DNA from 3 places in the Pseudomonas sp. L5B5 genome. Region 3 is predicted to be linked to each of the others. Evidence: predicted binding sites of a transcription regulator. Region 3 holds the regulator's gene; each other region holds the start of a gene.
The links. Region 3 encodes FliA, which starts transcription of late flagellar genes. Its sites were predicted from a motif close to CTAAAGTTTNNNNNNNNNNNGCCGNTAA; they were not measured.

Region 1: a site for FliA is predicted at 6,620-6,647, ahead of LGQ10_RS09345 (methyl-accepting chemotaxis protein). Genes of this name have one in related genera too.
Region 2: a site for FliA is predicted at 5,464-5,491, ahead of flgM (flagellar biosynthesis anti-sigma factor FlgM). Genes of this name have one in related genera too.

The regions. Positions count from the first base shown of each region.
Region 1 covers NZ_CP084742.1:2,080,308-2,090,608, reverse strand. Annotated here, with positions in the region: gene ccoN (cytochrome-c oxidase, cbb3-type subunit I) at 1-455, opposite strand, end outside; gene ccoP (cytochrome-c oxidase, cbb3-type subunit III) at 952-1,899, opposite strand; gene LGQ10_RS09365 (cbb3-type cytochrome oxidase subunit 3) at 1,896-2,111, opposite strand; gene ccoO (cytochrome-c oxidase, cbb3-type subunit II) at 2,115-2,723, opposite strand; gene ccoN (cytochrome-c oxidase, cbb3-type subunit I) at 2,734-4,158, opposite strand; gene LGQ10_RS09350 (alpha/beta family hydrolase) at 4,258-4,953, shown strand; gene LGQ10_RS09345 (methyl-accepting chemotaxis protein) at 5,025-6,590, opposite strand; gene LGQ10_RS09340 (mannose-1-phosphate guanylyltransferase/mannose-6-phosphate isomerase) at 7,050-8,492, shown strand; gene LGQ10_RS09335 (ABC transporter permease) at 8,621-9,415, shown strand; gene LGQ10_RS09330 (ABC transporter ATP-binding protein) at 9,412-10,301, shown strand, end outside.
Region 2 covers NZ_CP084742.1:5,952,636-5,962,936, forward strand. Annotated here, with positions in the region: gene LGQ10_RS27450 (LysR family transcriptional regulator) at 1-684, opposite strand, end outside; gene LGQ10_RS27455 (glutamine synthetase family protein) at 1,003-2,244, shown strand; gene LGQ10_RS27460 (MFS transporter) at 2,316-3,683, shown strand; gene LGQ10_RS27465 (flagellar brake protein) at 3,749-4,495, opposite strand; gene LGQ10_RS27470 (flagella synthesis protein FlgN) at 4,592-5,059, opposite strand; gene flgM (flagellar biosynthesis anti-sigma factor FlgM) at 5,108-5,425, opposite strand; gene flgA (flagellar basal body P-ring formation chaperone FlgA) at 5,577-6,338, opposite strand; gene LGQ10_RS27485 (chemotaxis protein CheV) at 6,414-7,346, shown strand; gene cheR (protein-glutamate O-methyltransferase CheR) at 7,390-8,217, shown strand; gene flgB (flagellar basal body rod protein FlgB) at 8,473-8,880, shown strand; gene flgC (flagellar basal body rod protein FlgC) at 8,884-9,327, shown strand; gene flgD (flagellar hook assembly protein FlgD) at 9,343-10,071, shown strand; gene flgE (flagellar hook protein FlgE) at 10,101-10,301, shown strand, end outside.
Region 3 covers NZ_CP084742.1:2,356,140-2,366,440, reverse strand. Annotated here, with positions in the region: gene LGQ10_RS10680 (FkbM family methyltransferase) at 1-10, shown strand, start outside; gene LGQ10_RS10675 (glycosyltransferase) at 103-3,624, shown strand; gene flhA (flagellar biosynthesis protein FlhA) at 3,766-5,895, shown strand; gene flhF (flagellar biosynthesis protein FlhF) at 5,907-7,229, shown strand; gene fleN (flagellar synthesis regulator FleN) at 7,348-8,178, shown strand; gene fliA (RNA polymerase sigma factor FliA) at 8,175-8,915, shown strand; gene LGQ10_RS10650 (chemotaxis response regulator CheY) at 9,082-9,453, shown strand; gene LGQ10_RS10645 (protein phosphatase CheZ) at 9,484-10,272, shown strand; gene LGQ10_RS10640 (chemotaxis protein CheA) at 10,285-10,301, shown strand, end outside.

The DNA of each region.
Region 1 (10,301 bases), 280 kb from region 3:
TTGGTGATGGTGCCGAAGAACACCAGGCCGTAGGTGACCCACACGATCGCCAGCAGGATAGCCAGGGGCCATTCCAGTTCGGCGTATTCCTTGGTGGTGGTGTAACCCAGTGGCAGGGTCACGATGGCACCGACGATCACCGCTTGCCAGCCCCAGAAGGTGAAGGCCGCGAGGCTGTCGGAAATCAGTCGCGTCTGGCAGGTTCGCTGCACGACATAGTAAGAGGTGGCAAACAATGCACATCCACCGAAGGCGAAGATCACCAGGTTGGTGTGCAGTGGGCGCAGGCGTCCGAACGTCGTCCATGGCAGACCGAAGTTCAACTCCGGCCAGACCAGTTGCGAGGCGATGAAGACACCGAGCCCCATGCCAAGGATCCCCCAGACCACCGTCATGATGGCGAACTGGCGGACTACCTTATAGTTATAAGCAGTCGGACTGATTGCTGTGCTCATTTCTAAGGTTCCACGGTTTGGGTGTTTTATTAGGGATAAAAATCGGTCGCAAGTATGGAGAAAGCAGGGGGTCATTGCAACGCGCCATGACCTGCATCAATGCGTTCCATGCCTGATTCTGCGGCCTTTCCCTATGCCGAGTAGGGACAAAAAATGCCCTCGGACAAACTGTCGCAGTGGACAAAAAAATCGAGGTGCCAGGTCAGTTGTAACCAGGTGTGTGCCAGCCCATGGGGCAGCTGACAAACGGTAGGCGAGTCGATAGCCGGTATAAACCAGCCTTTGCGGCCCATCATCGAATGAAAGCTTCGAGCGTCGCCCATGTCACGGGGCTGTGACCGGCCTTCACCAGTCCACTTCGAGGTAAGCCTAGACCTGATTCGAATGGGTGCAAACGGGGCGGGGGAGAGGGGTGCGACACTTGGTCGCAAAGAAGCAGGGGGGAAGTTTGAAGCGGCAAGCTGCAAGTGAAGACTCGCAGCTTGCCGTTGATCTTTTACTTGTCGCTTGCAGCTTCGGGCTTGTTGCTGCTGTTGTGGGACAGGCTGTACACGTAGGCAGCCAGCAATTGCACCTTGTCGTTGCCGAGCAGTTCGCTCTGCGCAGGCATGTGGCCCTGGCGACCATGGCGGATGGTCTGTTGCAGTTGGGCCAGGCTGGTGCCGTAGATGAAGCCGGCGGGTTGGGTCAGGTCTGGAGCCCCCATGATCGCAGTGCCCTTGCCAGTAGCGCCGTGGCAGGCCACGCAGGTGGTGCTGAAGGCTTGCTGCCCGGCTACCAGGTCGGCGTCGCTGTCGGCTGGCAGCGGCAGGCCGGCCAGTTCATGACGCACATAGGCGGCTACGTTCTTCACCCCGTCTTCCTTGAGCACTTCACCCCAGGCCGGCATGGCAGCCATGCGGCCGCCCATGATGGTGGCCTTGATGGTGTCGGCATCGCCACCCCAGCGCCAACTGTCGTCGGCCAGGTTCGGGAAGCCGAAGGCGCCCTTGGCGTCGGAGCCGTGGCAGACCGAGCAGTTGGAGGCGAACAGGCGACCGCCCATTTTCAGGGCTTGCGGGTCCTTGGCGACTTCTTCCACGGGCATGGCAGCAAATTTGGCGAAGATCGGACCAAATTTCACATCCGCCTTGGCCATTTCCTTTTCCCATTCCTTGGTTTGGGTCCAGCCGTCTTCATAGCCCGGCAGGATGCCTTTCCAGTTGCCCAGACCCGGGTAGAGGATCAGGTAACCGACGGAAAACACCAGGGTGCCGGCGAACAGCAGGAACCACCATTGCGGCAGGGGGTTGTCGTATTCCTCGATGCCATCGAACGCGTGACCCATGGTCTGGTCCACGCTGCCCTTGGTTTCGCCCCGGCGGGTGCCCACCAGCAGCCAGGTCAGGCCGATCAGGCTGCCGATGGTCAGTACGCAGATCCACGTACTCCAGAAGGTGGTCATGGCCGAATGCTCCTTGTTGCAGGCTCTTGAGGTTGAGCGTCATCAGATGAAGTGCTCGCCGCCGGATCGTCGGCGAAGGGCAGCAGGCGTGCCTGGGCAAACTCGGGATTGCGTTTGGCGTTGAACACCCAGATCGACAAGCCGACGAAGGCGATCATCACTACCAGGGTCCCGAGCCCGCGGATCATGCCGCTATCGAGTGCAAAACCCATGGCTCACCTCTTGCTCTTGATCGAAGTGCCAAGCACTTGCAGGTAGGCCACCAGGGCGTCGATTTCAGTCTTGCCCTTGAGCGAGGCGGTCGCGCCGGCGATGTCTTCGTCGGTGTACGGCACGCCAAGGGTGCGCATGACCTTGAGCTTGGTTTCGGTATGGCTGCTGTCCACCGGGGCGGTCACCAGCCATGGGTAGGCCGGCATCTTCGACTCGGGCACGACGTTGCGCGGGTTGTACAGGTGCGCACGGTGCCAGTCGTCGGAGTAGCGGCCGCCAACGCGGGCTAGGTCCGGGCCGGTCCGCTTGGAGCCCCACAGGAACGGATGGTCCCAGACGCTTTCACCGGCAACCGAGTAGTGGCCGTAACGTTCGGTTTCGGCGCGGAACGGACGGATCATTTGCGAGTGGCACTGTACGCAGCCTTCGCGGATGTAGATGTCGCGACCTTCCAGTTGCAGCGCGGTATAGGGCTTCATGCCTTCGACCGGCTTGTTGGTGACGTCCTGGAAGAACAGCGGGACGATCTGGGTCAGGCCGCCGATGCTCACCGCGAAGACCATCAGCAGCATGAGCAGGCCGACGTTTTTTTCAATCGTTTCGTGTTTCATGGCGGACTCCTCAGGCCATCTGCGCAGCGGCGTTGACTTCGGCTGGCGCCGCGGCACGCACGGTGCGCCAGGTGTTGTAAGCCATCAGGAACATGCCGCTGAGGAAGATCGCACCACCCACCAGTCGCACGATGAAGCCTGGATGGCTGGCCACCAGGGTTTCGACGAAGGAGTAAGTGAGGGTGCCGTCCTCGTTGACCGCACGCCACATCAGGCCCTGGGCGATGCCGTTGACCCACATCGAGGCGATGTAGAGCACGGTGCCGATGGTGGCCAGCCAGAAGTGGGTATTGATCAGGCCGAGGCTGTACATCTGCTCGCGGCCGAAGACTTTCGGGATCAGGTGGTACAGCGAGCCGATGGAGATCATCGCTACCCAGCCCAGGGCGCCGGCGTGTACGTGGCCGATGGTCCAGTCGGTGTAGTGGGAGAGGGCGTTGACGGTCTTGATCGCCATCATCGGACCTTCGAAGGTCGACATGCCGTAGAACGCCAGGGAGACCACCAGGAACCGCAGGATCGGGTCGCTGCGCAGCTTATGCCAGGCGCCCGAGAGGGTCATCATGCCGTTGATCATGCCGCCCCAGCTCGGAGCCAGGAGGATCAGCGACATGATCATGCCCAGCGACTGCGCCCAGTCCGGCAGCGCGGTGTAGTGCAGGTGGTGCGGGCCGGCCCAGATGTACAGGGTGATCAGTGCCCAGAAGTGCACGATGGACAGGCGATACGAGTACACCGGACGCTCGGCCTGCTTGGGCACGAAGTAGTACATCATCCCCAGGAAGCCCGCGGTCAGAAAGAAGCCCACGGCGTTGTGGCCGTACCACCATTGCACCATGGCATCGGTCGCACCGGCATACAGCGAGTAGGACTTGGTCAGGCTGACGGGCAGTTCCAGGTTGTTGACGATATGCAGGATGGCCACGGTGATGATGAAGCCGCCGAAGAACCAGTTACCCACATAGATATGCTTGGTGTTGCGCTTGACCAGGGTGCCGAAGAACACGATGGCGTAGGCGACCCAGACAATGGTGATCAGGATATCGATCGGCCATTCCAGCTCGGCGTACTCCTTGGAGCTGGTGTAGCCCAGTGGCAGGCTGATGGCCGCCAGCAGGATCACCAGTTGCCAGCCCCAGAAGCAGAACGCGGCGATCTTCGGCGCGAACAGCGTGGTCTGGCAGGTGCGCTGCACCGAATAGAACGATGTGGCAAACAGTGCGCAGCCACCGAAGGCGAAAATCACCGCGTTGGTGTGCAATGGCCGCAGGCGGCCGAAGCTGGTCCACGGTAGATCGAAGTTGAGTTCGGGCCAGACCAACTGGGCAGCGAGAAAAACCCCGAGCCCCATGCCGACGATGCCCCACACCACCGTCATAATGGCGAATTGGCGGACCACCTTGTAGTTGTAGGCGGTACTGATAGAAGTGTTCATGGTTCCCCATCCACGGTTCAGCTGAAGTGAAAGCGACTGCGCGCAGCACGGCGCGCCCACTTCGTCTGGAGTTATAGGCAGACTAAAAGCGAGGCAAGCATGAGCAATGAGCACAAGGCCAGTATTGACGGGGATCAATGGGCGCAGTGCGTGCGGGAACGGGGCTGGTTGTGGGATGTCGCGTCGGTGGCCGACCCATGCCGGTCACCGACGCTGATCCTGGCTCACGGCGCTGGAGCGCCGATGGACAGCGGGTTCATGAACGAGATCGCTGCACGCCTTGCCCGGCATGGTGTGAACGTCCTGCGTTTTGAATTCCCCTATATGGCGCAGCGGCGCCTGGATGGCGGCAAGCGCCCCCCCAATCCGGCGCCCAGGCTCCAGGAGTGCTGGCGGGAGGTGTATGCCCAGGTGCGACCTTATGTCACCGGGGCGCTGGCGGTGGGCGGCAAGTCCATGGGCGGGCGCATGGCCAGTCTGCTGGTCGACGAACTGCAGGCTGAGGCCCTGGTTTGCCTGGGGTATCCCTTCTATGCGGCTGGCAAGCCTGAAAAACCCCGGGTGGCGCACCTGGCCGAGCTGACCACGCCAACGCTGATCGTGCAGGGCGAGCGCGATGCCCTGGGCAATCGTCCGGCGGTAGAGGCCTATGACCTGGCACCTGTGATCGAGCTGGAATGGCTGGTGGCGGCCGATCACGATCTCAAGCCCCTGAAGGCCTCGGGGGTCAGTCACGAGCAACACCTGGAGTCCGCTGCCGCCAGGGTCGCCGGGTTCCTGCGGGCGGTAGGTTGAGCGCCTGGTGTGGCCAGGCATAAAAAAACCGGAAGCACCTGCTTCCGGTTTTTTTAATGCCCCTTGCTGGGTTAGCGGTTGAACCGCTCTACCAGCGAGTACTGGGTATGGGCGGTGAGGGTCAGGGCCTCGCTGAGTTCGGCCGAGTGCTGGGCCTGCTCCGAGGTCTGGTCCGCCAGTTGGGCGATGGTGCTGATGTTGCGGCTGATTTCCTCGGCCACCGAGCTCTGCTCTTCGGTGGCGGCGGCGATCTGGGTGGTCATGTCGGTGATGTTGGCCACCGCTTCGCTGATGCCCACCAGCGCCTGGTCGGCTTCCAGAACCCGGGCCACACCCTCTTCAGCCTGGCGATGACCAGCGTCCATGGTCTGCACGGCGGTTGCGGCGGTTTGCTGCAACTTGGCGATCAGGGTGTGGATCTGCCCGGTGGATTCGCTGGTGCGCTGTGCCAGCTGGCGCACTTCATCGGCCACCACGGCGAAGCCGCGACCCATCTCGCCGGCGCGGGCTGCCTCGATGGCGGCGTTTAGCGCCAGCAGGTTGGTCTGGTCGGCGATGCCCTTGATCACATCCACTACGCCGCCGATTTCGTCGCTGTCCTTGGCCAACTGGGTCACGGTCTGGCCGGTCTCGCCCACCACCACCGACAGGCGCTGGATGGCTTCACGGGTTTCCCCGGCGATGTTGCGCCCGCGGCCGGTCAGGCGGTTGGCTTCCTGGGTGGCGTCGGCGGTGCGCTGCACATGGCTGGCCACTTCCTGGGTGGTGGCGGCCATCTGGTTGACCGCAGTGGCCACCTGTTCGGTCTCCAGGCGCTGGCGCTCCAGGCCGCTGGAGCTGTTGTGGGCCAGTGTGTCGGATTGCCGTGCCTGTTCGTTGAGGTGCTCGGCGGTGTCCTGCAGGCGTGTAAGGCAGGTCTTCAAGCGTGCCTCCTGGCTGAGGATCGACATCTCCAGGCGAGCCTGGGCACCCCGGCTGTCGGTGTACATCTGGGCGATCAACGGGTCCGAGGTGGTCTGCTCGGCCAGGCGCAACAGACGCTTGAGGCCCCGCTGCTGCCAGGTCAGGCCCAGCAGGCCCAGCGGCACCGAAAGGCCGGCGGCGAGAACGAAGCCCCAATGGGAGTTGAGCCACGCACCGATCATGAAACTCAGTTGGCTGACGAGGATGAACGGCAGCCAGTCCTGCAGCACCGGCAGCCACTTGTCGCGTTTGGGAATGGCCGACTTGCCCTGGTTGATGCGCTGGTAGAGGGCTTCGGCGCGGCGCACCTGTTCGGCAGTGGGCTTGACCCGTACCGACTCATAACCCACCACCTTGCTGCCTTCGAATACCGGGGTCACGTAGGCGTTGACCCAGTAATGGTCGCCGCTCTTGCAGCGGTTCTTGACGATGCCCATCCATGGCAAGCCTTGTTTCAACGTGGTCCACATGTGCGCGAATACCGCTGGTGGCACATCCGGGTGGCGCACCAGGTTGTGCGGTGCGCGAACCAGTTCTTCGCGGGAGAACCCACTGATTTCGACGAAGGCGTCGTTGCAGTAGGTGATGACGCCCTTGGCATCGGTTGTGGAAATCAACCGTTGTTGAGCCGGGAAGGTACGTTCGCGCTGAGTGACAGGCTGGTTGTTACGCATGTTTTTTCAATCCGCAAGGCTTTGGTAGGTTGTCGGCAGGTTTTCGGAATAGTTGAAGGAAATTTCTCTAAATGTCCGGCGACAGTGTGCAAGCCTTTTATGCATCGTAATATCCCGGTCCGCGCGAAATGCGAGCGAAAAGTCATAAAGAACCATCGCACGATTTGTAAAGCTGTGTGTCTGAATTCACAAGAAGTGAACCGTTGTGAATGGCAGGCTAGTTTTACCTATCTGAATGCGGGTAGCTGCGCGGCTATAGACCCGGCTTTTCCTAGACAAAAATTAACATCCAGTGAAGAATGTACCCTTATTTCTGTAAGAAAAGTGACTTACTTTTATACATGTCCAGCATTTTTTCGGTGTGGTTTGTCTAGGGCCAGGAAGGCTCTATGTCGGGGCCTGCGAGTCGGCGTCATTCGTGTTGGTGAGCTTTTGGCCTGATAAATAAAGGAGTACAGCGTGACACTCGTTCCAGTCATTATTTGTGGCGGTTCTGGCAGCCGCCTATGGCCTGTTTCACGTACTGCTCATCCCAAGCCGTTTATCGAATTGCCCGATGGTGGCAATTTGATTCGAAAAACATACAGTCGTGCCTTGGCGTTAAATGACGTAACTGAAGTATTGACGATCACAAATCGTGATCTCTATTTCAAAACCCTGGATGAATACGGCGCCACGGCTCCGAATTTCACCAACCTGGGTTTTGTCCTCGAGCCTTTCGGCCGCAACACCGCTGCCGCCGTTGCATTGGCGGCGCAGGAAGTGGCCCGAACTCACGGTCCTGATGCGATTATGCTGGTGCTACCGGCGGACCACCTGATCGACAATCAGGCGGCGTTCACTGCCGCAGTCGAGTCCGCATCTCAGCTGGCCCGGGACGGCTGGTTGGTGACGTTTGGTGTGAAGCCCGAATACCCGGAAACGGGCTACGGCTACATTCAAAAAGATACCGGCGTGTCATTAGGCAAGGGCTTCAAGGTCAAGCGATTCGTCGAAAAACCAGATTTGGATACCGCGAAAGACTACTTGGTGTCCGGTGAGTATTACTGGAACTCCGGGATGTTCTGTTTCCGGGCGGGCACGCTTATTGAAGAAATGGCGCTCTGTGCACCGGACGTCGCCAGTGCCATAGATCTGTGCCTCGCTGGCTCCGGTGTGATGCAAGGCAACAGCCATCGCAGTCTGCATCTGGAGCCGGAAAGTTTTGCCAAAGTCCCGGACATTTCCATCGATTTCGCACTGATGGAACGCTCCAGCAAAGTGGCGACCATACCTTGCGATATTGGCTGGAGTGACATTGGCTCCTGGAATGCCATGAGTGAACTCTCGCCAGCGGACGAGCAAGGCAACCGTATCGAAGGCGAAGCCATCCTTCATGCCTCCACCAACAACTACGTGCGCAGCCAGCGTCGCCTGGCCGCGTTGGTCGGGGTTGAAAACCTGATCATTGTCGATACGCCGGATGCTTTGCTGGTCGCTCACAAGGACCATGCGCAAGACATCAAGGTGATCACTGCGCAGTTGAAGAAAAACGGCCATTGCTCCCACCTTGATCACACCACCGTGCAGCGTCCGTGGGGGGCTTACACCACCCTGGAAGAGGGGACGCGCTTCAAGATCAAGCGCATTGTGGTCAAGCCTCAAGGTTCGTTGTCGCTGCAGATGCATCACCATCGCAGCGAGCACTGGATTGTGGTCAGTGGGATGGCGCGCGTGGTGAATAATGACCGTGAGTTCTTGCTGAATACCAACGAGTCGACGTTTATTCCTGCAGGGCATACCCACCGCTTGGAAAATCCCGGTGTGATCGACTTGGTGTTGATCGAAGTACAAAGCGGTGACTACTTGGGTGAAAACGACATTGTTCGTTTTGAAGATATCTATGGCAGGGTCGCTAACTGAGACTTGTCTCAAAACTGATCGATGGTCCGCTTCTTGCGCTTCGGTTCCTTGTGCAAGAAGGGATTGAGCGTGACAGTAGGTGTTGCAATAAGTCAGGCACCAGCCTGACTTTTTTTCAGGAGTCAGCGATGTTGGGGTTGTTTAGAAGTCTTTGGGATTATCGGGGCTTCGTCTGGTCGTCTATTCGCAATGAATTCGTAGCCCGTTTCGCCCGTAGTCGTCTGGGTGGGCTTTGGATGATTATTAACCCGCTGGCGCAAGTCGCGATTTATGCCTTGGTGCTGTCCAACGTGTTGGCTGCGAAGTTGCCGGGCATTGATAATAAGTATGCATATGCCCTCTACCTGATGGCGGGCATTCTGGCGTGGAGCTTGTTCGCTGAAATCACCGGACGGTGCCTGACGCTGTTTATCGATCAGGGTAACTTGATGAAGAAAATGCGCTTTCCGCGAATTACCTTGCCTGTAATTGCGGTGGGGTCGTGTTTGCTTAATTACGGGTTGCTATTTGTTGCGTTGCTGGTGGTTTTTGCGCTGCTTGGTCAGTCTGTCAGCTTGCAGATTCTCTGGATTGTGCCGCTGACTGTTGTTATTACGGCGCTGGCAGTGGGCATTGGCCTGGTGTTGGGAGTGTTGAATGTATTTGTTCGCGATACCGGCCAGGTCGTACCGATAGTCCTGCAAGCCTGGTTCTGGTTTACGCCGATTGTTTATCCCGACAATATCATCCCCGAGGACTTCAAGGGCCTGCTGGGTTTCAATCCGATGTACCCGATTGTGACTGCTTATCATGATGTGTTGGTTCATGCGCGAACGCCGAATCTCGATGGGCTGTTGGTGCCGGCGGTTATTGCGATTGTACTCATGTTGTTAGGCTTGATTATGTTCAGGCGTGCAGCGCCAGAAATGGTGGATGTGCTATGAACCTGCTAAGTGTCAGTCATTTGGGCAAAGCCTACAGAGTCTACGCCTCGGAGTTTCAGCGTATCGGTCGCTGGTTTGGTTTGCCGATAAAACCCAGTGAAGAACATTGGGTAATGAAAGATGTAAGTTTTTCGATCCGTCCCGGCGAGTCGATTGGGATTGTGGGCCAAAATGGTGCCGGCAAGTCGACGTTGCTTAAAATGATTACGGGCACTCTGCAGCCCAGCGAAGGCAGCGTGCAGGTGAATGGTCGTATTGCCGCCATCCTGGAGTTGGGGATGGGTTTCACTCCTGAGTTGACTGGGCGCCAGAATGTCTTTCACTCTGCCGGTTTGATGGGCTTCAGCGTTGCCCAGATCGCTGAGGCGATGCCGGAAATCGAGGCCTTCGCCGAGATCGGCGAGTACTTTGATGAGCCTGTGCGAACCTACTCCAGCGGTATGCAAATGCGGGTCGCTTTTGCGGTGTCCACCGCGTTTCGACCTGATTTGTTAATCGTCGATGAGGCCCTTTCGGTCGGCGATAGCTATTTTCAAGCCAAGTGCTTCAAGCGAATCAAGCAATATCGGGAAGAGGGAATGACCCTGATTCTGGTGTCCCATAGTGCTGATGATATTGTTCGGCATTGCGAAAGGGCCATTCTGCTCAAGAACGGTCGTGTTGGGTTCGATGGCCCTTCCCGGGAGGTTACCAATCGCTATCTCGATGAGCTTTTTGGCAAGAAGAAAGGTGTAGGTCATGAAACGGAAGTCGCAAGTCCGGGCCTTGTTTCAGAAGACTTTTTGAACACCAACGATGTTTTTGCCACTCGCGCAGGTTACAACCCCGCTGAATATCGGTGGGGCCACGGTGGCGCTGCGATTCTGGATTATCTGGTCATTGTCGA
Region 2 (10,301 bases), 3.2 Mb from region 3:
GCTGTAGGCGCTGACGGCCTGGTTGAAGTGCAGGTCGTGGGGGCGCTGGTGCTCGGCCATGTAGCCGCGACCGACGTAATCGGCGGCGCAGAGGCGTTCCAGGCTAAGCTCCTCGTCGCGCAGGGCAAACAGCGGGTGCCCGTTGGCGCAATACAGGTTCTGCTCCTCGTCGAACAAGTGCTGATAGTTCAATCCTGACAGTTGATGGTGGAAGGCGCCGATAGCCAGTTGCAGGCGGTCGTCGAGCACGGCCTGTTCCAGTTCATCCGGGCGCATCAGGTGCAGGTTCGGTCGTACCTGGGGCAGGCGCTGACGCAAATGCATCAGTGCCAGGGACAGGGGCGCGCAGGGCAGGCTCACCAGGCTGTCGACGCTGCCGATCTGCAGGTGTTCGCGGCTGGTCGGGCCCAGTCGGTTGGCATGCTGGCGAAAGCGCTCGATGTCAGCGAACAGTCCTTGCGCCGCCTCGAACAGTTCGTGACCCTGGTCGGTGAGTTGAAAGCCGCTGCTGCCACGCCGGCAGAGTGAGTAGCCCAGGCGCTCCTCGAGATCGCGCACCACCACGCTCAGTCGCGACAGGCTGGTATTGAGCCGCGCCTGGGCGGCGGTGAAACCGCCCGCGTCGACGATGGCACAGAACACCCGCAGCATCCGCAGGTCGATGTCGGCAAGATTTCCCAGCATGGCGCCTCCAGTGGCCGGTTTCAGGTCACCGGCCGAGCCTACTGCATCGGCCTGGCGAGTACATGCAGGGGGGCGATGGAGGGTCGCGGATAAACAGGTACTGGCGGTGACAGGCATGTCCGGGAATTTGTGCTGCCGTGCTTGAAATCCCGAACGGGTGGTGCGTATTTTGTACGGGTCGCCGTTCGCGGCTCGTATAACAACAAGGATTGAGTCATGACAACCGATGGCCACAGTTCACTCGCCGAGCGATTGACGGGCATTGATGAAATCGAATGTGTTACTGCGGATTTGAATGGCGTACCGCGCGGCAAGGTAATGACTGCCGAGGGTTTCCTCGAGGGGCGGCGCCTGCAGATGGCGCGCGGCGTGCTGCTGCAATGCATCATGGGCGGATATCCGCCAGCGCGTTTCTACGGCAGCGATGATGGCGACCTGGCCCTCACTGCCGACCCGCGGCAGATTCATCGCCTGCCCTGGAGCGAGACGCCACGTGCGCTGGCCATCTGCGACGCGGACGAGCTCAGCGGCGAGTCTTCGCGTTTGTCGACCCGGGGCCAGCTCAAGCACGTGATCGCACGCTATGCGGCCCTGGGCCTGGCGCCGGTGGTGGCCACCGAGCTGGAGTTCTTCGTGTTCGCGCCCAACGAGGATCCGGGGCAGCCCTTCCGGCCACCGGTCGGCAAGGACGGTCGACGGGAAGAGGGCTACTCGGCCTTCAGCATCAGCTCCAACAACGGCCTGCGACCCTTCTTCAAGGAAGTCTACGAATGCATGGCGGCCCTGGGCTTGCCCCGCGATACCTTCATGCATGAGATGGGCGTCAGCCAGTTCGAGATCAACCTGTTGCACGGCGATCCGCTGCTGCTGGCGGACCAGACTTTCCTGTTCAAGCACCTGCTCAAGGAAGTGGCGCTCAAGCATGGCCTGATCGTGGTCTGCATGGCCAAGCCGCTGGCCCATACCCCGGGCAGTTCCATGCACATCCACCAGAGTTTGGTGGAGATTGGTAGCGGCCGTAACGTTTTCAGTGACGAGTCCGGGCAGCCCACCGCCCAGTTCCACCATTTCATCGGTGGCCTGCAAGCCGGCATGGCGGATTTCACGGCGTTGTTTGCGCCCAACGTGAACTCCTACCAGCGCCTGTGCCACCCCTATGCGTCGCCGAACAATGCCTGCTGGTCCCACGACAATCGCGCCGCAGGGCTGCGAATTCCCGCCAGTTCGCCCGTGGCACGACGAGTGGAGAATCGCCTGCCGGGGGCGGATGCCAATCCTTACCTGGCCATTGCCGCCAGCCTGGCAGCAGGTTTGCATGGAATCGAGAACGAGCTGGCGCCAACGGCGGCCATCCAGGGAGAATTCGAAGTGCCGGACAACCTGTCGCTGCCTTGTACCCTGCATGCGGCGCTGGAGCGCCTCAAGCGTAGCCAGCTGGCCAGGGAACTGTTCGGCAGCGAGTTCATCGAAGGCTACATCGCTTCGAAAACCATGGAGTTGACCAGTTTCTTCGATGAAATCACTCCCTGGGAACGGCGTGTACTAGCGGCCCAGGCATAACCGAACCGTCGCTGGTCAGGCCCTCGTCCCGAGGGCCTGCAACCTCATTCAAGGAGCCGCCCGGAACGCCGATGCGCCAGATCTGGAAATCCTTTCGTGCGTTGTATTTCGCCTCGCTGATGATGTTGATCGGCTCGGGCCTGCTCAGTACCTACCTGGCCTTGCGCCTGGCGGCTGATCATGTCGACGGCCTGTGGATCGGGGCCCTGATGGCTGCCAACTATTTCGGCCTGGTGCTGGGGGGCAAGCTCGGCCATCGGCTGATCGCCAGGGTCGGGCATATCCGCGCCTATGCCACCTGTGCCGGTATCGTCGGTGCGGCGGTACTCGGCCATGGGCTGGTGAACTGGCTGCCGGCCTGGCTGGTGCTGCGGATGATCGTGGGCCTGGGGATGATGTGCCAGTACATGGTCATCGAGAGCTGGCTCAACGAACAGGCCGAGGCCAAGCAGCGCGGGCTGGTGTTCAGCGGCTACATGATCGCGTCCTACCTGGGGCTGGTCCTGGGGCAGTTGATCCTGGTCATGCACCCGGCCCTGGGGCTGGAGCTGCTGATGCTGGTAGCGCTGTGTTTCGCCTTGTGCCTGGTGCCGGTGGCGATGACCCGGCGTATCCACCCCGCGCCCTTGCGTCCGGCCCCCATGGAGCCGCGCTTCTTCATCAAGCGGGTGCCTCAGTCGTTGAGTACGGTGCTGGGGTCGGGCCTGATAGTCGGTTCGTTCTATGGCCTGGCACCACTCTATGCCTCGCAACAGGGCCTGAGCACCGAGCAGGTGGGGCTGTTCATGGGGAGCTGCATCTTTGCCGGCCTGGTGGTGCAGTGGCCCCTGGGCTGGCTTTCCGATCGCTTCGATCGGGCCTTGCTGATTCGCTGCTTCGCCCTGTTCCTGGCGGTGATGGCCCTGCCTCTGGCCATCTTGCCCACGGTGCCCCTGGAGGTCTTGTTCATCCTGGGGTTCCTCTGTTCCCTGGTGCAGTTCTGCCTCTACCCATTGGCCGTGGCCTTCTCCAATGACCATGTCGAAGGGGATCGACGGGTGTCGCTGACAGCGATGCTGCTGGTGACCTATGGGGTGGGTGCGAGCATCGGCCCCTTGGCGGCGGGGGTGCTGATGAAACTGTTCGGCAGCCAGATGCTCTACGCCTTCTTCAGCTTCTTTGCCTTGGTGCTGGTCTGGCGAATCCGGCCGAAGGCCGTGACCAACCTGCACCAGGTCGACGATGCTCCGCTGCATCACGTGGCGATGCCGGACAGCATGTCCAGTTCGCCGCTGGTGGCGGCCCTCGACCCACGGGTGGACGAGCAAGTCGTGCAGGACCAAATGCAGGTCACCCCGGTCGAGGATGTCGTGCCACCGGTGCAGCCTGAATCCGAGGCCGGGCAGGATGAAGCTGCGGTGGAGCGCGACGATGCGCCGGCTGTGGAGGCCAGGCCCTAGGCGTCGGAATAAAAAAACGGGCAGTTGCCGCAAGGCACTGCCCGTTTTTCATGGACCTTTGAGGATCAGAGGTCGTCTTTGTCGAAACGCCGTGCCTCACGCTGCAATTGGTAGACGAAGCGCTCCACCTGGCGCTGCACCAGGCCGCTCATGTTGTGAAAGCGTACGCCAGCGAAGGTGGTGTCGATCCTCTCTTCATAGTGCAGGTAACGCAGCTCTACGGGAGCGGTCATGCTGCCAAAGGGCAGGGCGGCGATGAAGCGCTCGTAGACCTGGCCCAGTTGCAGGCGGGCAGAGATTTCGCCGTCGAAGCGCAGCTTGCAGCCGGTGGCGGAAATATCCAGCAGCTTGCCGGTCAGGGGCGACTTGAGCTTGTCGCCGCTGAGTTCGATGTCCACCAGTTGGGCCAGCTTCAAGGCGGCGCGGAAGGCATTGCGGCGCTGGTGGTAAACCACTTCGTCCGGCAGCGGGGTGCGGTAGCAGCGGCCGCCATTGGATTCGTCCAGGGTTGGCAGGCCGTTGCTTTCCCAGGCGATGCGCACGCCGTCATGGAAACCTTCGACGCGAAACGGCTCGCCGGCCAGCATGAAGCGTTCACCGTCACGGGGGATCATTTCGTCGAGCGCGATCATGTTGCTGTCGCGATCGACTTCCACCATGTAGCTCTGGAAGCGCTGGCTGCGCTCATGGAAAGTGATGATCAGAGGGTCGTGGCTTTCTTGCAGCAACCGGAGGTTGGAGGAGATCTCCAACGGGGTGGTAAGCACCTTGGGTGGCTGCGGAGCATCTTCCGCGCTTGATGCAGTGAACACGGTTCATCAATCTCCAGACAAAATACAACTACACGCAGGGGCTAGCATTTTGCCAGCATGTTTCGCGGCTTGATAGCACGCGCTCATTTTTGTGGCCTAAGCCTGACTGAGTGGGCGTTGCTTCGCAAGCATCGAGGTTGTGCCGCGGGCGTCGTAGAGGGCTGGAGGTTCGCCACCGTTGAGGATTTTCAACTGGTTGGCAGTGGTGGCTTGCTGGATCTGGATCGAGCGACCGTTGAGTTCGTTGGTTGCCTGGCATTCAGCCAGCAACTGGACCAGCAGGTCGCCTTGCTCGAGCAGTTGCGTGCCCAGGCTGGAATGGCCGGCCAGCTGTTCGAGGCCTTCGCGATTGGCCGGCAGGCCGAGGCTGTCGAGGACCTGAGTGCGTGTGCGGCCATGCTGCTCCAGCAAGACGATCAGCGCCTGTTTCTGCGCCAGGATCTCCTCCAGCAGCGGCATGTCGCGGCCATGCAGGGCTATGGATTCGGCCTGGAGCAGTTCCAGCAGTTGTTGAGCTGGAACAAGGTCATCGTTGATCAGTTGCAGTAGATTGGTGTCGTGCATGGCTGGCCTTGGGAATTAAGCGTCCAAAAGCCTGGCGCAAGCCTGTGGCTAGCGCTGGGCTTCGAAGTTGAGCAGTTTGCTGGCTACACGGTTGCTGTCGACTTTGTAACTGCCGTCGGCGATGGCTTGTTTCAGCGCCTCCACCCGAGCTTTGTCGGCAACAGGCTGGTCGCGCAGCTTGTCAGTGATTCGTTGCAACTGTTGGGCCTCATTGCTGAGGTGTACCGATTCCCCACTTTTGCTGGTCTCGGCGGTGGTCACCTGGGGCGCGGGTTTGCCGGCCTCACTGGTTTCCTTGCTGGCGCCGGCACGCGTGCTGCCTGTCAGTGAGGGGGAACTGTTCAAACGGCTGAAATCGATGACCATGATGAGTAAAACCTCTGGGTATTTGGACGCTTGCCATGTTCTCGGCCATACCCTGGAAAACTTTAGGCTCAATTGTCGACAAGCCGAGGCAGGTATCTGTGACCCGTTATCGATCACAGTTTAGGGAACGAGCCGGACAAGCGCCAGTGATCTACATGGCCACTTCCACCTGGCCCGGTGCAATGACCCGAGCCTTGATCACCCGTTGCGAGTTCAGGTTCTTGACCCTGATCTGTTCGCTCATGCCGCCGTTGGACAGCGCCTCGCCGGGCATTCGTACATTCAATGAGCCGCTGCGTGCGCTGATCACTACCTGATCGCCCTTGCGCACCACCTCCGCCTGTTCCAGGTGGACCAGGGTGATGAGCTGATCGGCGACCATTGGTCGGACAAGTTTCTGACCAATGGCCTGGTCCACCGACGTCAGGTAGCCCTGGCTGTTCGAACTGATGTCCCGCTCACGCAATGCCACGTCTTCAGGCTCGATGATGGCGGCGCGCTTGAGGGGGCGAGTACTGGTGACTACTTCGCGGAATAGCTTGACCTGGGCTGGCACGAACACCCCCCACGGCGAGGTGCCTTCGCAGCGGACCTTGACCGTCACTCGCCCCAGGGGCTGGGCCGGACTTTCCAGGCTGGCTGTCAATTCCTTGTCGCAGGCAGGCATGTGCATTCGTGGATCGAGCTGCTTGACCTCGATTTCATAGCGTCCTTCCGTTTGACTGGTTGCCAGGTAGTCTTCTACCGTGAATTCAAGAAACCCTTGAGTGACGCCGATAAGTAGATCAGGCAGGGTGACCGAATCAGCAACGGCAGGGCCGCCAGGGTTTAAAATGCACAGCATCGCAAGGGCGCAGAGCACTCTGCGGCCAGGTGATGTCAGGCGTCGAAAAAATGTCGTTTTGGCGTTCATAACAGTTAAAAAGCAAGCGCCGTGCCGTTTAGCGATGAGCGTGCGTCGGATCTTAAAGCTTTGGGGAGTCTGGGCATGGCTGGTGTAATGGATTCGGTAAACCAGCGCACGCAATTGGTTGGGCAGAATCGCCTGGAGCTGCTGCTGTTCCGTCTGGACGGCGGGCAGCTCTACGGGATCAACGTATTCAAGGTTCGCGAGGTGCTGCAATGCCCGAAGCTGACCCTGATGCCCAAATCCAATCCTGTCGTGTGTGGTGTCGCGAATATTCGAGGGGCGACCATTCCGATCCTGGATCTGGCAATGGCCACGGGGTCCGGCGGTTTGCAGGATCAGAGCAATCCGTTCGTCATCATCACTGAGTACAACACCAAGACCCAGGGTTTCCTGGTGCGCTCGGTGGAACGCATCGTCAACATGAACTGGGAAGAGATCCATCCGCCACCCAAGGGGACCGGGCGCGATCACTACCTCACGGCGGTGACCCGGGTGGACAGCCAGCTGGTCGAAATCATCGATGTGGAGAAAGTGCTGGCGGAAGTCGCGCCCACCTCCGAGTCGATTTCGGTCGGAGTGGTGGATGTCGAGACCCAGCACAAGGCCGTTTCCCTGCGGGTGCTGACCGTCGACGATTCGTCGGTGGCGCGCAAGCAGGTCACTCGCTGCCTGCAGACCGTGGGCGTTGAAGTGGTGGCGTTGAACGACGGCCGACAGGCGCTGGACTACCTGCGCAAGTTGGTTGACGAGGGCAAGAAGCCGGAAGAGGAATTCCTCATGATGATTTCCGACATCGAGATGCCCGAAATGGACGGTTACACCCTCACGGCCGAGATACGTAATGATCCACGCATGCAAAAGCTGCATATCATCCTGCATACTTCGTTGTCAGGGGTGTTCAATCAGGCGATGGTGAAGAAGGTCGGTGCCGATGACTTCCTTGCCAAGTTCCGTCCTGATGACCTGGCATCCCGGGTAGTCGACCGGATCAAAGCAGCAGACCACAGCTGAGGGCAGCGGCCCTTGGTGGACCTAGATTTAAGAGGCGGCAGCATTGTCTACGGGTAATTTGGATTTTGAACAGTTCCGGGTCTTCCTGGAAAAAGCCTGTGGTATTTTGCTCGGGGAAAACAAGCAATATCTGGTCTCGAGCCGTCTCAACAAACTGATGGAGCAGCAAGGTATAAAAACCTTGGGCGAGCTGGTCCAGCGTATCCAGACCCAGCCTCGCGGCGGTTTGCGCGAGATGGTGGTGGACGCCATGACGACCAACGAGACCTTGTGGTTCCGCGACACCTATCCTTTTGAGGTGTTGAAGAACAAGGTGCTTCCCGAAGCGATCAAGGCCAGTCCCAACCAGCGCTTGCGGATCTGGTCCGCGGCCTGTTCGTCGGGGCAGGAACCCTACTCGTTGTCGATGTCCATCGACGAGTTCGAGCGCAGCAACATGGGTCAGTTGAAGATGGGCGCGCAGATCGTTGCCACCGACCTGTCGGGGACCATGCTCAACAACTGCAAGACTGGCGAATACGACAGCCTGGCTATCGGTCGTGGCTTGTCGGCCGAGCGCCTGCAGCGTTATTTCGACCCCAAGGGGCCGGGCCGCTGGGTGGTCAAGGCGCCGATCAAGAACCGTGTCGAGTTCCGCTCGTTCAACCTGCTGGATAGCTACGCGAGCCTGGGCAAGTTCGATATGGTGTTCTGCCGCAACGTCCTGATCTATTTCTCGGCGGAGGTGAAGAAGGACATCCTGATGCGTATCCACAGCACCTTGAAGCCGGGTGGCTACCTGTTCCTGGGGGCATCCGAGGCGCTCAACGGTTTGCCGGACCTTTACCAGATGGTGCAGTGCAACCCGGGGATCATCTACCAGGCGAAATAACCTACGCTGATCGCTGCCGGTGATCGACACGAAAAGGAGGCCCTCGGGCCTCCTTTTTTCATGCCTGCCATTCATGCCGGAACGGCAGGGTGATTGCCGCTTTGCCGGCACTTCGCGGAAAACCATTGCCGCTTTTCTGGCATTTGCCGCCTTGCCGCTGCCCGCAAAGCCCCTGTTTACGGGGCTTTGCTATTTGGCACGCAGATTGCTTTGTTCAAGCCAACGAAAAATCAGGTCACCCAAAGGTTTCCCGAAATGAGCATCAGCTTCGATAAAGCGCTCGGTATCCACGAACAGGCACTTGGCTTTCGCGCCAAGCGTGCCGAAGTCCTGGCCAACAACATCACCAACGCCGACACCCCGAACTACAAGGCTCGGGACCTGGACTTTTCCGCTGTGCTCGCCGAGCAGAACGACAAGGCCAACAAGGGCACATTCGGCCTGAACCTGACCAATAACCGGCATATCGAAGCGCAAGGTGTGAGCAGTGGCGACGAATCGCTGCAATATCGCACCCCGATGCAGCCCTCGATCGACCAGAACACCGTGGATGCCCAGCTCGAGCAATCGAACTATGCGCAGAACGCGGTGGAATTCCAGGCCAGCTTCACGCTGCTCAACAGCAAATTCAAAGGGCTGGTTGCAGCCCTGCGCGGAGAGTAATCCATGTCCCTTGCCAGTGTTTTCAATATTGCCGGTAGTGGCATGAGCGCTCAGACCACCCGTCTGAATACCGTCGCCAGTAACATCGCCAACGCCGAGAGCGTCTCGTCGAGCATCGACCAGACCTACCGTGCACGCCATCCGGTGTTCGCCACCATGTTCCAGAATGCCCAGGGCGGTGACAGCGGCTCGCTGTTCCAGAACCAGGATGCAGCCGGCCAGGGTGTGCAGGTGCTGGGTGTCGTCGAGGATCAGAGCAATCTCGAGGCCCGCTACGAGCCCAACCATCCGGCCGCTGATGCCAAGGGTTATGTCTTTTACCCCAACGTCAACGTAGTGGAGGAGATGGCCGACATGATTTCCGCCAGTCGTTCGTTCCAGACCAACGCCGAGATGATGAACACCGCCAAGACCATGATGCAGAAGGTCCTGACCCTGGGTCAGTGATAAGGGGCGAATTCGATGAGCGTTACTGATACCACTACAGCCCCATCCCTCAAGGATGTGTTGGCCAATTCGTCGAAAAAGACGGCGAATACCAGTGCCGATGGCCTGGCTGCCGCAACCAACAGCGCTTCCGGCAAGAAGGCCCTGGGCAAGGATGCGTTCCTCAAATTGCTGGTGACCCAGCTGAAGAACCAGAACCCGCTGGATCCCCAGGACAACAGTGCGTTCGTGGCCCAGCTGGCACAGTTCTCGACTCTGGAAGGGATCACCACCCTCAATGATTCGGTGAACTCCATCACGGGCAACTACAAGTCGTCCCAGGCCTTGCAGGCGTCGTCCCTGGTAGGCCGTTCGGTGATCGTCCAGACCGGTAACACCCAGGTCGATACCGGCAAGAGCATGACCGGCTCGGTGAGCGTGCCGGCCAGTGTGAGCTCGGTCACCGTGACCATCACCGACAAGGACGGCAAGACCGTCAAGACCATCGACATGGGTAGCCAGAAAGCCGGCAGCGCCAGCTTCGTCTGGGACGGTACCAAGACTGACGGTACCAAGGCGGAACCGGGCAGCTATACGTTCAAGGCCAGCACCACCATCGATGGCAAGGGCATTGACCTGATCACTTACCTGCCGGCCACGGTCAACAGCGTCACCATCAGCCAGACCGGCGGTGAGCTGATGCTGAACCTGGCGGGCATGAGCAGTCCTATCGGGCTGTCCAAAGTACAAACCATTGGTATCTAGAGCCGACTAACCGGCACAAGGAGTGGAATATGTCTTTCAATATCGGCCTTAGCGGTCTCTACGCTGCCAACAAGCAACTGGACGTGACAGGCAACAACATTGCCAACGTTGCTACCACCGGCTTCAAGTCTTCCCGCGCGGAATTCGCTGACGTGTACTCGGCCACCAAGCTGGGCAGCGGCACTCAGGTAGTGGGTAACGGCGTACGCCTGTCCAACGTGTCCCAGCAG
Region 3 (10,301 bases):
CTTCTATTGAGCCTGTGCTTGCGCGGACCGGGTCGAGGGGCTCGGGGGCGCGCGCGAGGGCGTCGAGGCAAGTTATCGGGATAAACAGGAAAAGAGATTCACATGAGCGAACAACCACTGGTCAGTGTGGTCATCCCGGCCTACAAGGCGGAGTACTTCGAAGTAGCACTGGCTAGTGCTTGTGCGCAAAGTTACGAATGCCTGGAGGTGGTGATCTGCGATGATTCGCGCACCGATGTCATTCGTGAGTGTGTGGTTCGTTTTCAGCAATCTTCTTCCGTGCTCATCCGATATGAGTTCAACGAGCAGCAGCGTGGCGAACTCTTCAACGCCATCGAATGTATAAAAGTTGCCCGTGGTAAATACATCAAGTTCCTGCATGACGATGATGTGCTGCATCCTGAATGTGTTGCCGAACTGGTTGCGGCCATGGAGGCCGATCCCTCCATCTCCATCGCTTCTTCACGCCGGCGCCTGATCGACTCCGCCGGGCAGCCATTGCCGGATGCCCTGGCCACGTCGTTGCCGTTTGCCACCGATGTGGTGATCGATGGTCGGGAGCTGACCAGTCTGCTGGCGGACCACAGTCTCAACTTCATCGGTGAGCCCAGTTGCGTATTGTGCCGCCGTGAGGACTTGCTGGCGCTGGGGGACGACCTGATGTCGCTCAATGGTTGCCTCATTTATTGGGTTGGCGACCTGGCGATGTATGTGAAGCTGCTGCAGAGGGGCGACCTGGCGATGCTCAAGGCGCCACTGGCCGATTTTCGTGTGTCCCTGGATCAGGGAAGTCAGCAGGGGCGCGACAAGCCGGGCATCGGCAATCAGGGGCATGCAGACTTCAAGCGCACCCTGCGAGAGCTGGGGTGGCATCTGGGGCGGCCCGATAATCAGCTGGTCGGTGTCCGTGCCCTGCATGACACTGGCGGTTTCGAGAGGCTGGATATCCTGGCGGCATTGCGCCAGAGCCATGCCAAGGGGGTCGCTGATCGGCAGATCGCCAACTGGATTGGTCAGCGTGTACCCAGCCCCGCTCAATTGCGCTTGATCGACGAGTATCTGCGCTCCGGTGCGGGGTGTCCGTCTTTTGCGATCGTCGTCCTGGATCGTCTGGGTGACTCCGAGGCCCTGGCGCGTACCCTGCGCAGCTTGTCCGCGCAGCATCAGGCCCTTCTTCGGCTGCAGGTGCTGGTGATTGCGCCCCAGGTGATCGATCTTTCTGCTCATGACATGGCACTGCAATTCGCTCCTCTGGAGAGCGATTACACCGGCCAGATCAATCGGCTGCTGGCAGAGGGAGCCAGTGAATGGTGCCTGCTGGTTGACGCCGGTGACGAGTTCACGCCGGGCGGGCTGCTGGTTGCCAGCCTGGAGCTATTGCCCAACCCCGATTGCCGGGCGGTTTTTTGTGATGGCCTGCAGCGGGACGGCAAGGGTGAAACAGGGGTAATGCTGCGTCCTGATTTCAATCTGGATTTTCTGCTGAGTTGCCCAGGCGTGATGGCCCGACATTGGATCTTCAGGCGTCAGGTACTGGTGCAGGCAGGTGGTTTTGATGGGGCCTATGGGCAAGCCCTGGAGTTCGAGCTGATCCTGCGGTTGATCAATCAGGGGGGCGCGGACGGTTTTGGTCATATTCCCGAGTTGCTGCTGAGTTGTGCGCCCGTACACCTGCATGACAACGCCGATGAGCGCCGGGCCCTGGTCGAGCATCTGATGCAGCGCGGATATGCCGGGGCGCATATCGAATCATCCCTGGCAGGTCATTACCTGATCGACTACGGGCATCAGTCGCGCCCGTTGGTGTCGATCCTGGTGCTGGCCGACGATGACCTGGATGCGCTGCAGCGATGCATCTTCAGCATCCTCGAGCATTCCCGCTATCCCTTCTATGAACTGCTGATCGTGGATAACGCTTGCCAGTCACCGCAAGCCCGGCAGTGGTTGCAGGCGATCGGGGAGATGGCCGCCGAGCGAGTTCGTGTCTGCCATCTGCCTTACCGGATGGATCGCTCCATGGCCACCAATCTCGGGGCGCAACAGGCTTCGGGTGAGTACCTGCTGTTTCTGGATGCGCAAGCGGTCATATTCGAGGGAGGTTGGATCGACGCCTTGCTCAACCATGCGCAACGCCAGGAGGTGGCGGTAGTCGGGGCCAAACTGCTGTCCGGCGAGGGGGAGGTGACCCACGGCGGGCTGATCCTCGGCTTGCCGGGGGCGGGGGCAGCGGCATTTGTCCAGCAGGGCGCCGACTCGCCCGGCTACATGGGCAGCCTGGTGGTCGATCGTGACTGCAGCGCGGTCGCAGGTGCTTGCATGATGGTGCGCAAAGCCCTGTTCGACGGTGTCGGCGGCCTGGATGCAGGACAGTTTTCCGGGGCGGGTGCGGATATCGATCTGTGCCTGCGCTTGGCCGGGCACGGCTATCTGACGGTCTGGACTCCACGGGCGATGGTGATGCGGGACTCTACCGTCGAGAACCTGACACCGGCTGACGAAGATGCCCTGTCTCGGCGCTGGCTTTCGGTGCTGGCGCGGGACCCTGCCTACAACCTGAATTTCTCTCTGGAACAGCCAAAGGGCTTCCAACTGGCTGAATCGTCGTTATGTTGGCGGCCACTGATCTGGCGTCCGTTGCCGGTGGTGCTGGTCCATCCGTCCGATCGTTATGCCAGTGGGCATTATCGAACCCTGCAGCCGATGGCAGGGCTGAACGCCGCCGGCCTGATTGACGGATTGGCTTCCATGGCGCTGCTGTCTGCGCCGGAATTGGAACGGATCACGCCTGATTCGATCATTTTCCAGCGTCATCTCGGTGACGCGTCGCTGCAGGCGATGCGGCGGGCGCGGGATTTTTCTCGAAGCTTCAAGGTCTTCGAGGTGAATGATCACCTGCCAAGCCTGGCGCTTGGAGAGGCCGGGCATGGAAGGGGGGGCGAGGATATTGCCTACTACCTGCGTCAGGCAATGGGCTGTGTCGACCGGCTGGTGGTCTCCACCGACAGGCTGGCCGAGGCCCTGCAGGGGCTGCATCCTGACACCCGGGTAATCCACAGTCGCCTGGATCCGCTGAGCTGGGGCAGCGCCTTGCCTCGCAGTCACCGGCGTGTGGGTGAGAAGCCGCGCGTGGGATGGGCGGGAGCCGAGTGGCAGTTTGCCAATCTGGAAGTGATCAGTGACGTGGTGAAGGCCTTGGCAACCGAGGTCGATTGGATATTCATGGGGGCTTGTCCCGAGGCATTGCGTCCCTATGTCAAGGAAGTGCATCGCGGCGTCGAGATCAGCCTGTATCCGGCTGCCCTGGCCCGCCTGAACCTGGATCTGGCGGTGGCGCCGTTGCAGCGGACCTTGCTCAATGAGTGCAAGAGCAACCTGCGCTTGCTGGAATATGGCGCTTGCGGTTTTCCAGTGGTTTGCAGCGATCTGGCGGGCTTTCGCAATGACTTGCCCGTAACCCGGGTCTCTGATCGCTTCGAGAGCTGGATGGAAGCGATTCGCATGCATCTGGCCGATCCGCAAGCCAGTGCCCGTGCAGGGGATGCGTTGCGTGAGGCGGTTCGGCGAGATTGGATGCTCGACCAGGAGGCCTTGCTGGCTTGGCGCAACATCTGGCTGCCAGACTGAGCCGTATGCTTGCCGTTTTGCATTTGTTGACTGAAAGTCCCGGGTCTATTCCATTTCGTTAAAAGTTGGAGAGCTTTTTGCAGTAGCCGCCCTGTGCCGCTTCAGGCGTCAAAAGTTTGCTTTACGGAACGGGGTAAATCGGTGGATCGCTCTCAGTTAATCAACACGGCTCGCAGTAACCTGGTCGACCTCGGTCGGGGCAACCTGGGTGTACCGGTGCTGTTGTTGGTCATGCTGGCCATGATGATGCTGCCGGTGCCAGCGTTCCTGCTGGATGTGTTCTTCACCTTCAACATCGCCCTGTCGATCGTGGTCCTGCTGGTGTGCGTCTATGCCCTGCGGCCGCTGGACTTCGCGGTATTCCCCACCATCCTGCTGGTGGCCACCTTGCTGCGCCTGGCGCTCAACGTGGCTTCGACCCGGGTAGTCATGCTCCACGGCCAGGAAGGCCACGCTGCCGCGGGCAAGGTGATCCAGGCCTTCGGCGAAGTGGTGATCGGCGGTAACTATGTCGTGGGTATCGTGGTCTTCGCGATCCTCATGATCATCAACTTCGTGGTAGTGACCAAGGGCGCCGGGCGGATCTCCGAGGTCAGTGCGCGCTTCACCCTCGATGCCATGCCCGGCAAGCAGATGGCTATCGATGCCGACCTGAACGCTGGCCTGATCGATCAGAACCAGGCCAAGGCCCGGCGAGCCGAGGTGGCCCAGGAGGCCGAGTTCTACGGTTCGATGGACGGTGCCAGCAAGTTCGTGCGTGGTGATGCCATCGCCGGCCTGCTGATCCTGTTCATCAACCTGATCGGCGGCATGGCGGTCGGTATCTTCCAGCACAACATGAGCTTTGCCGATGCGGGCAAGGTTTATGCCTTGCTGACCATCGGTGACGGTTTGGTGGCGCAGTTGCCATCGCTGCTGCTGTCCACCGCGGCGGCGATCATGGTCACCCGGGCCTCGGGCTCCGAGGACATGGGCAAGCAGATCAACCGGCAGATGTTCGCTTCGCCCAAGGCGCTGGCGGTGGCGGCGGGGCTGATGGCGGTGATGGGGATGGTGCCAGGCATGCCGCACTTCTCCTTCCTCAGTCTGGCGGCAGTGGCCGGTGGTGCGGCCTACCTGCTCTGGCGTCAGCAGAACCAGGCCAAGGTCCGTGCCGAGGAAGAGATCCAGCGTCAGCAAGAGCTGCTGCCGTCTCCGGCGCGCGCCATGGAGACCAAGGAGCTGGGCTGGGATGACGTGACCCCGATCGACATGATCGGCCTGGAAGTGGGTTACCGCCTGATTCCCCTGGTGGACCGCAACCAGGGTGGGCAGTTGCTCGCACGGATCAAGGGGGTGCGCAAGAAGCTCTCCCAGGACCTGGGTTTCCTCATGCCCACCGTGCACATCCGCGACAACCTGGACCTGGCGCCCAGCGCCTATCGCCTGACCCTGATGGGGGTGATCCTGGCCGAGGCCGAGATCTATCCGGACCGTGAACTGGCGATCAACCCGGGGCAGGTCTACGGCACGCTCAATGGGATTGCCGCCCGGGACCCGGCTTTCGGTCTGGAGGCAGTGTGGATCGAGATCAGCCAGCGGCCCCAGGCGCAGTCCCTGGGCTACACCGTGGTGGACGCCAGTACCGTGGTCGCCACGCACTTGAACCAGATTCTGTACAAGCACTCCAGCGAGCTGATCGGCCACGAGGAAGTCCAGCAACTGATGCAAGTGCTGGCCAAGAGCTCGCCCAAGCTGGCCGAGGAGCTGGTGCCAGGCGTGCTGTCGTTGTCGCAGTTGCTCAAGGTCTTGCAGGCGCTGTTGGCCGAGCAGGTGCCGGTACGAGACATCCGCAGCATTGCCGAGGCTATCGCCAACAATGCCGCCAAGAGTCAAGATACTGCCGCTTTGGTTGCCGCAGTGCGCGTCGGATTGTCTCGCGCCATCGTCCAAAGCATTGTAGGTACTGAGTCCGAGCTGCCTGTGATCACGTTGGAGCCAAGGTTGGAACAGATTTTGCTCAGCAGTTTGCAGAAGGCAGGACAAGGCCAGGAAGAAGGCGTTCTGCTCGAGCCAAGCATGGCAGAGAAGCTGCAGCGTTCGCTGATCGAAGCGGCGCAGCGTCAAGAGATGCAAGGTCAACCGGTGATTCTGTTGGTAGCGGGTCCGGTTCGCGCCATGCTGTCACGGTTCGGTCGTCTGGCCGTCCCGGGTCTGCATGTGCTGGCATACCAGGAAATTCCCGACAACAAGCAAGTGACCATCGTTGCGACAGTAGGGCCCAACGGCTGAGGTAGTGGGTTATGCAAGTTAAGCGTTTTTTCGCCGCCGATATGCGTCAGGCCATGAAACTGGTTCGTGATGAGTTGGGCGCCGAGGCTGCCATCATCGGTAACCGCCGGATCGCCGGTGGCGTCGAGTTGACGGCGGCGCTGGATTACAAGTTGTCGGCTCTGTCGCCGCGGGTTCCGAACATGGAACTCGAGGACGAGCTGCGCAAGACCCAGTCGCGGATCGTCACCGCCCAGGCCGAGCTGAGCCTGCGGGGCGAGGGTGACACGACCTCGATCAGCAATCGCCAGCTGTTCGCCGGGCTGCCGCTGACAGCGGCCGAGCCACTGATCGAGCCGACCCTGACTGAGCGCCCACGCCCGGCGCCGGCGCCTGTTGCGCCTGCGACCGACAACCGCGCCCTGGACTCCATGCGTTCCGAGCTCAATGGCTTGCGCGAGCTGCTGGAAGTTCAGCTTGGTTCCCTGGCCTGGAGCCAGTTGCAAGGCAGCCGGCCCGAACAGGCCAACCTCTGGCGTCGCTTGCAGCGCATTGGCCTGTCCGGCCCGCTGGCTCGCGACCTGCTGGCACTGATCACGGATATCCAGGAGCCGCGCCAGGCTTGGCGCATGCTCCTGGCGCACCTGGCGCGGATGATCCTGACGCCGGAAGTCGAGCCTCTGGAAGAAGGCGGGGTCATTGCCATGGTCGGTCCTGCCGGCATGGGCAAGACCACCACCCTGGCCAAGCTGGCGGCGCGCTACGTGCTCAAGTACGGCGCTCAGAACATCGCGCTGGTGAGCATGGACAGCTACCGTATCGGCGCTCAGGAGCAGCTCAAGACCCTGGGGCGCATCCTCAATGTCTCGGTGACCCATGTCGATCCCGGCCAGTCCCTGGCCCAGGCCCTGGACCCGCTGCTGCGCAAGCGCGTGGTGCTGATCGATACCGCCGGCCTGCAAGCCAGTGACCCGGCGCTGCGCATGCAGCTCGAAAGCCTGGCCGGCCGCGGGATCCGGGCGAAGAATTACCTGGTGCTGGCCACCACCAGCCAGAAGCAGGTGCTCACCGCTGCCTACCACAGCTACAAGCGCTGTGGTCTGGCTGGGTGCATCCTGACTAAACTGGATGAAACAGCCAGCCTCGGCGAGGTGTTGAGCCTTGCCATCGGTCACGAACTGCCGGTTGCCTATCTGACCGATGGGCCGCGGATTCCTGACGACCTGCACCTGCCTCGCCGGCATCAGCTGGTGAGTCGCGCCGTGAGCGTGCAGATGCAGGAAGAACCCAGCGAAGAGGCCATGGCCGATATGTTCGCTGACCTGTACCACAACCCGGCCAAGCGGGTCGGTTGAGGTACTCATGGATAGATTGCAGTGTATCTACATCGATGGTCTGCCAGGCATTGTTCCAATGGTGAACACGCAGCCAGTTATGTGGCCCCGTCTAAGTAAGACAAGGTAAAGAAAGAACATGGGCAGCATGCATCCCGTACAGGTGATTGCGGTGACCGGCGGCAAAGGTGGCGTCGGCAAGACTAATGTGTCAGTGAACTTGTCCCTGGCTCTGGCTGAGCTCGGCCGGCGAGTCTTGCTGCTGGACGCCGACCTGGGATTGGCCAATGTCGATGTCCTGCTGGGCCTGACCCCCAAACGTACCCTGGCCGATGTCATCGAGGGCCGCTGCGAGCTGCGCGATGTGCTGCTGCAGGGGCCTGGTGGCATTCGCATCGTGCCGGCTGCCTCGGGCACCCAGAGCATGGTGCACCTGAGTCCCGCCCAGCATGCCGGCCTGATCCAGGCCTTCAGCGACATTGGCGACAACCTCGATGTACTGGTGATCGACACGGCTGCGGGCATTGGTGATTCGGTCGTCAGTTTCGTGCGCGCGGCCCAGGAAGTGCTGCTGGTGGTCTGCGACGAACCGACCTCGATCACCGACGCCTACGCGCTGATCAAGCTGCTCAACCGCGACTACGGCATGAACCGCTTCCGGGTCCTGGCCAACATGGCCCAGAGCCCCCAGGAAGGGCGCAACCTGTTTGCAAAGTTGACCAAGGTCACGGATCGCTTCCTGGACGTGGCCTTACAATACGTCGGCGCAGTTCCCTACGACGAAAGCGTGCGCAAGGCCGTGCAAAAGCAGCGTGCGGTCTATGAGGCCTTTCCTCGTTCGAAATGTGCATTGGCATTCAAGGCCATCGCGCAGAAAGTCGATACCTGGCCACTGCCTGCGAACCCACGCGGGCACCTGGAGTTCTTTGTCGAGCGGCTAGTGCATCAAACAGCGGGACCGGTGCTATGACTGCCAGTGGCTACAACCTCTACAAGAAGTCGGCGCGTGACAGCCAGTACGAACTGATCGAGCGCTATGCGCCCCTGGTCAAGCGTATTGCCTATCACCTGCTGGCGCGGTTGCCGGCCAGCGTTCAGGTAGAAGACCTGATTCAGGCCGGGATGATCGGATTGCTCGAAGTGTCGACCAAATACGATGCGAGCAAGGGCGCGAGTTTCGAAACCTATGCGGGTATCCGTATCCGCGGGGCGATGCTCGACGAGGTTCGCAAAGGCGACTGGGCACCGCGTTCAGTGCACCGTAATACACGCATGGTCAGTGATGCCATTCGCGCAATTGAAGCTAAAACCGGTCGTGACGCTAAAGATCACGAGGTTGCGGCCGAACTTCAATTGAGTCTCGACGATTATTACGGGATTTTGAACGACACCCTGGGCAGCCGGCTGTTCAGTTTCGACGACCTGTTGCAGGACGGCGAACATGAAGGGCTGCACGAGGATGGCGCCAGTGCTCATCTCGAGCCGTCACGGGACCTGGAGGATGAACGCTTCCAGGCCGCGTTGGCGGATGCGATTGCCAATTTGCCGGAGCGCGAGCGACTGGTGTTGGCGCTGTACTACGACGAAGAGCTGAACCTCAAGGAAATCGGTGAGGTCCTGGGGGTCAGCGAATCGCGGGTCAGCCAGTTACACAGCCAGTGCGCAGCCCGCTTGCGGGGGCGTTTGGGGGAGTGGCGAGCGCGCTGATAGGCAGTGTGGGGACACTGCGCCCAAGACCGGTCAGGCCTGGCGCCTTGCCGGTCTTGCAGTATGTGCTCCATGCAGTCGTTGTGTGTTATGCCGGATTGATTGAACGGCGCGCCCAGATACTGGACGCGTTTAAGACTGCTTGGAGGTCGAATTGGACAAGAACATGAAAATCCTCATCGTTGATGACTTCTCAACGATGCGGCGGATCATAAAAAACCTGTTGCGTGATCTGGGTTTCACCAACACGGTCGAGGCCGACGATGGCACTACCGCCATCCCGGTACTCAACAGCGGGAGCATCGACTTTCTGGTAACGGACTGGAACATGCCAGGCATGACCGGCATCGATCTGCTGCGCCATGTGCGCGCCGATGAAAAGCTCAAGCACCTGCCGGTACTGATGGTGACTGCCGAAGCCAAGCGCGAGCAGATCATCGAGGCTGCCCAGGCTGGTGTTAACGGCTATGTCGTCAAACCATTCACGGCCCAGGCGCTGAAAGAGAAGATCGAGAAGATCTTCGAACGCATCGGTTGAGATGCGTAACCATTGCGCCACGGGGGAGCTATGGAGCATAACGAATCTTCACTGGGCGACTTTGAGTCGACCCTGAAAAAACATGCACTGGAACTGGTCGAGAGTCTGGAGAAGGGCAGGTTCGGCGAAGCCGTGCAACTGATCCATGAGCTCAACCAGACCCGTGACCGCGGCCTGTACCAGGAAGTGGGCAAGCTTACCCGCGAGCTGCATAGCGCGATCGTCAATTTCCAGATTGACCCGCACATGCCGCAAGCCGAGGAAGTTTCGCAGATCACGGATGCCACCGAGCGCCTGTCCTATGTGGTCCGGCTGACGGAGGCTGCGGCCAACCGCACCATGGACCTGGTGGAGAGCAGCACCCCGCTGGTCAACGGCCTGAGCGCTGAAGCCCAGGCCTTGAGCGTGGACTGGGGGCGCTTCATGCGGCGCGAGGTCGGAGCCGAGGAGTTTCGCGAGCTGGCGCGTCGGGTCGACGGTTTTCTGACTCGCAGCGAGCAGGAAACCCGCACCATCTCCGGTCACCTCAACGACATTCTGCTGGCGCAGGATTACCAGGACCTCACGGGCCAGGTGATCAAGCGTGTGACCCAGTTGGTCACGGAAGTCGAAAGCAATCTGCTCAAGCTCGTCTTGATGGCCAGCCAGGTCGATCGTTTTGCCGGTATCGAACATGACCGCGAATCGATCCTGGCGGAAAAAGATCCGCAAAAACATCTCGCCAAGGGTGAAGGTCCGCAGATTCATGCCGATAAACGGGAAGACGTCATGTCCGGTCAGGACGATGTTGACGATTTGCTTTCCAGCCTTGGATTCTAGGAGCACCCATTAATGAGCTTCGGCGCCGA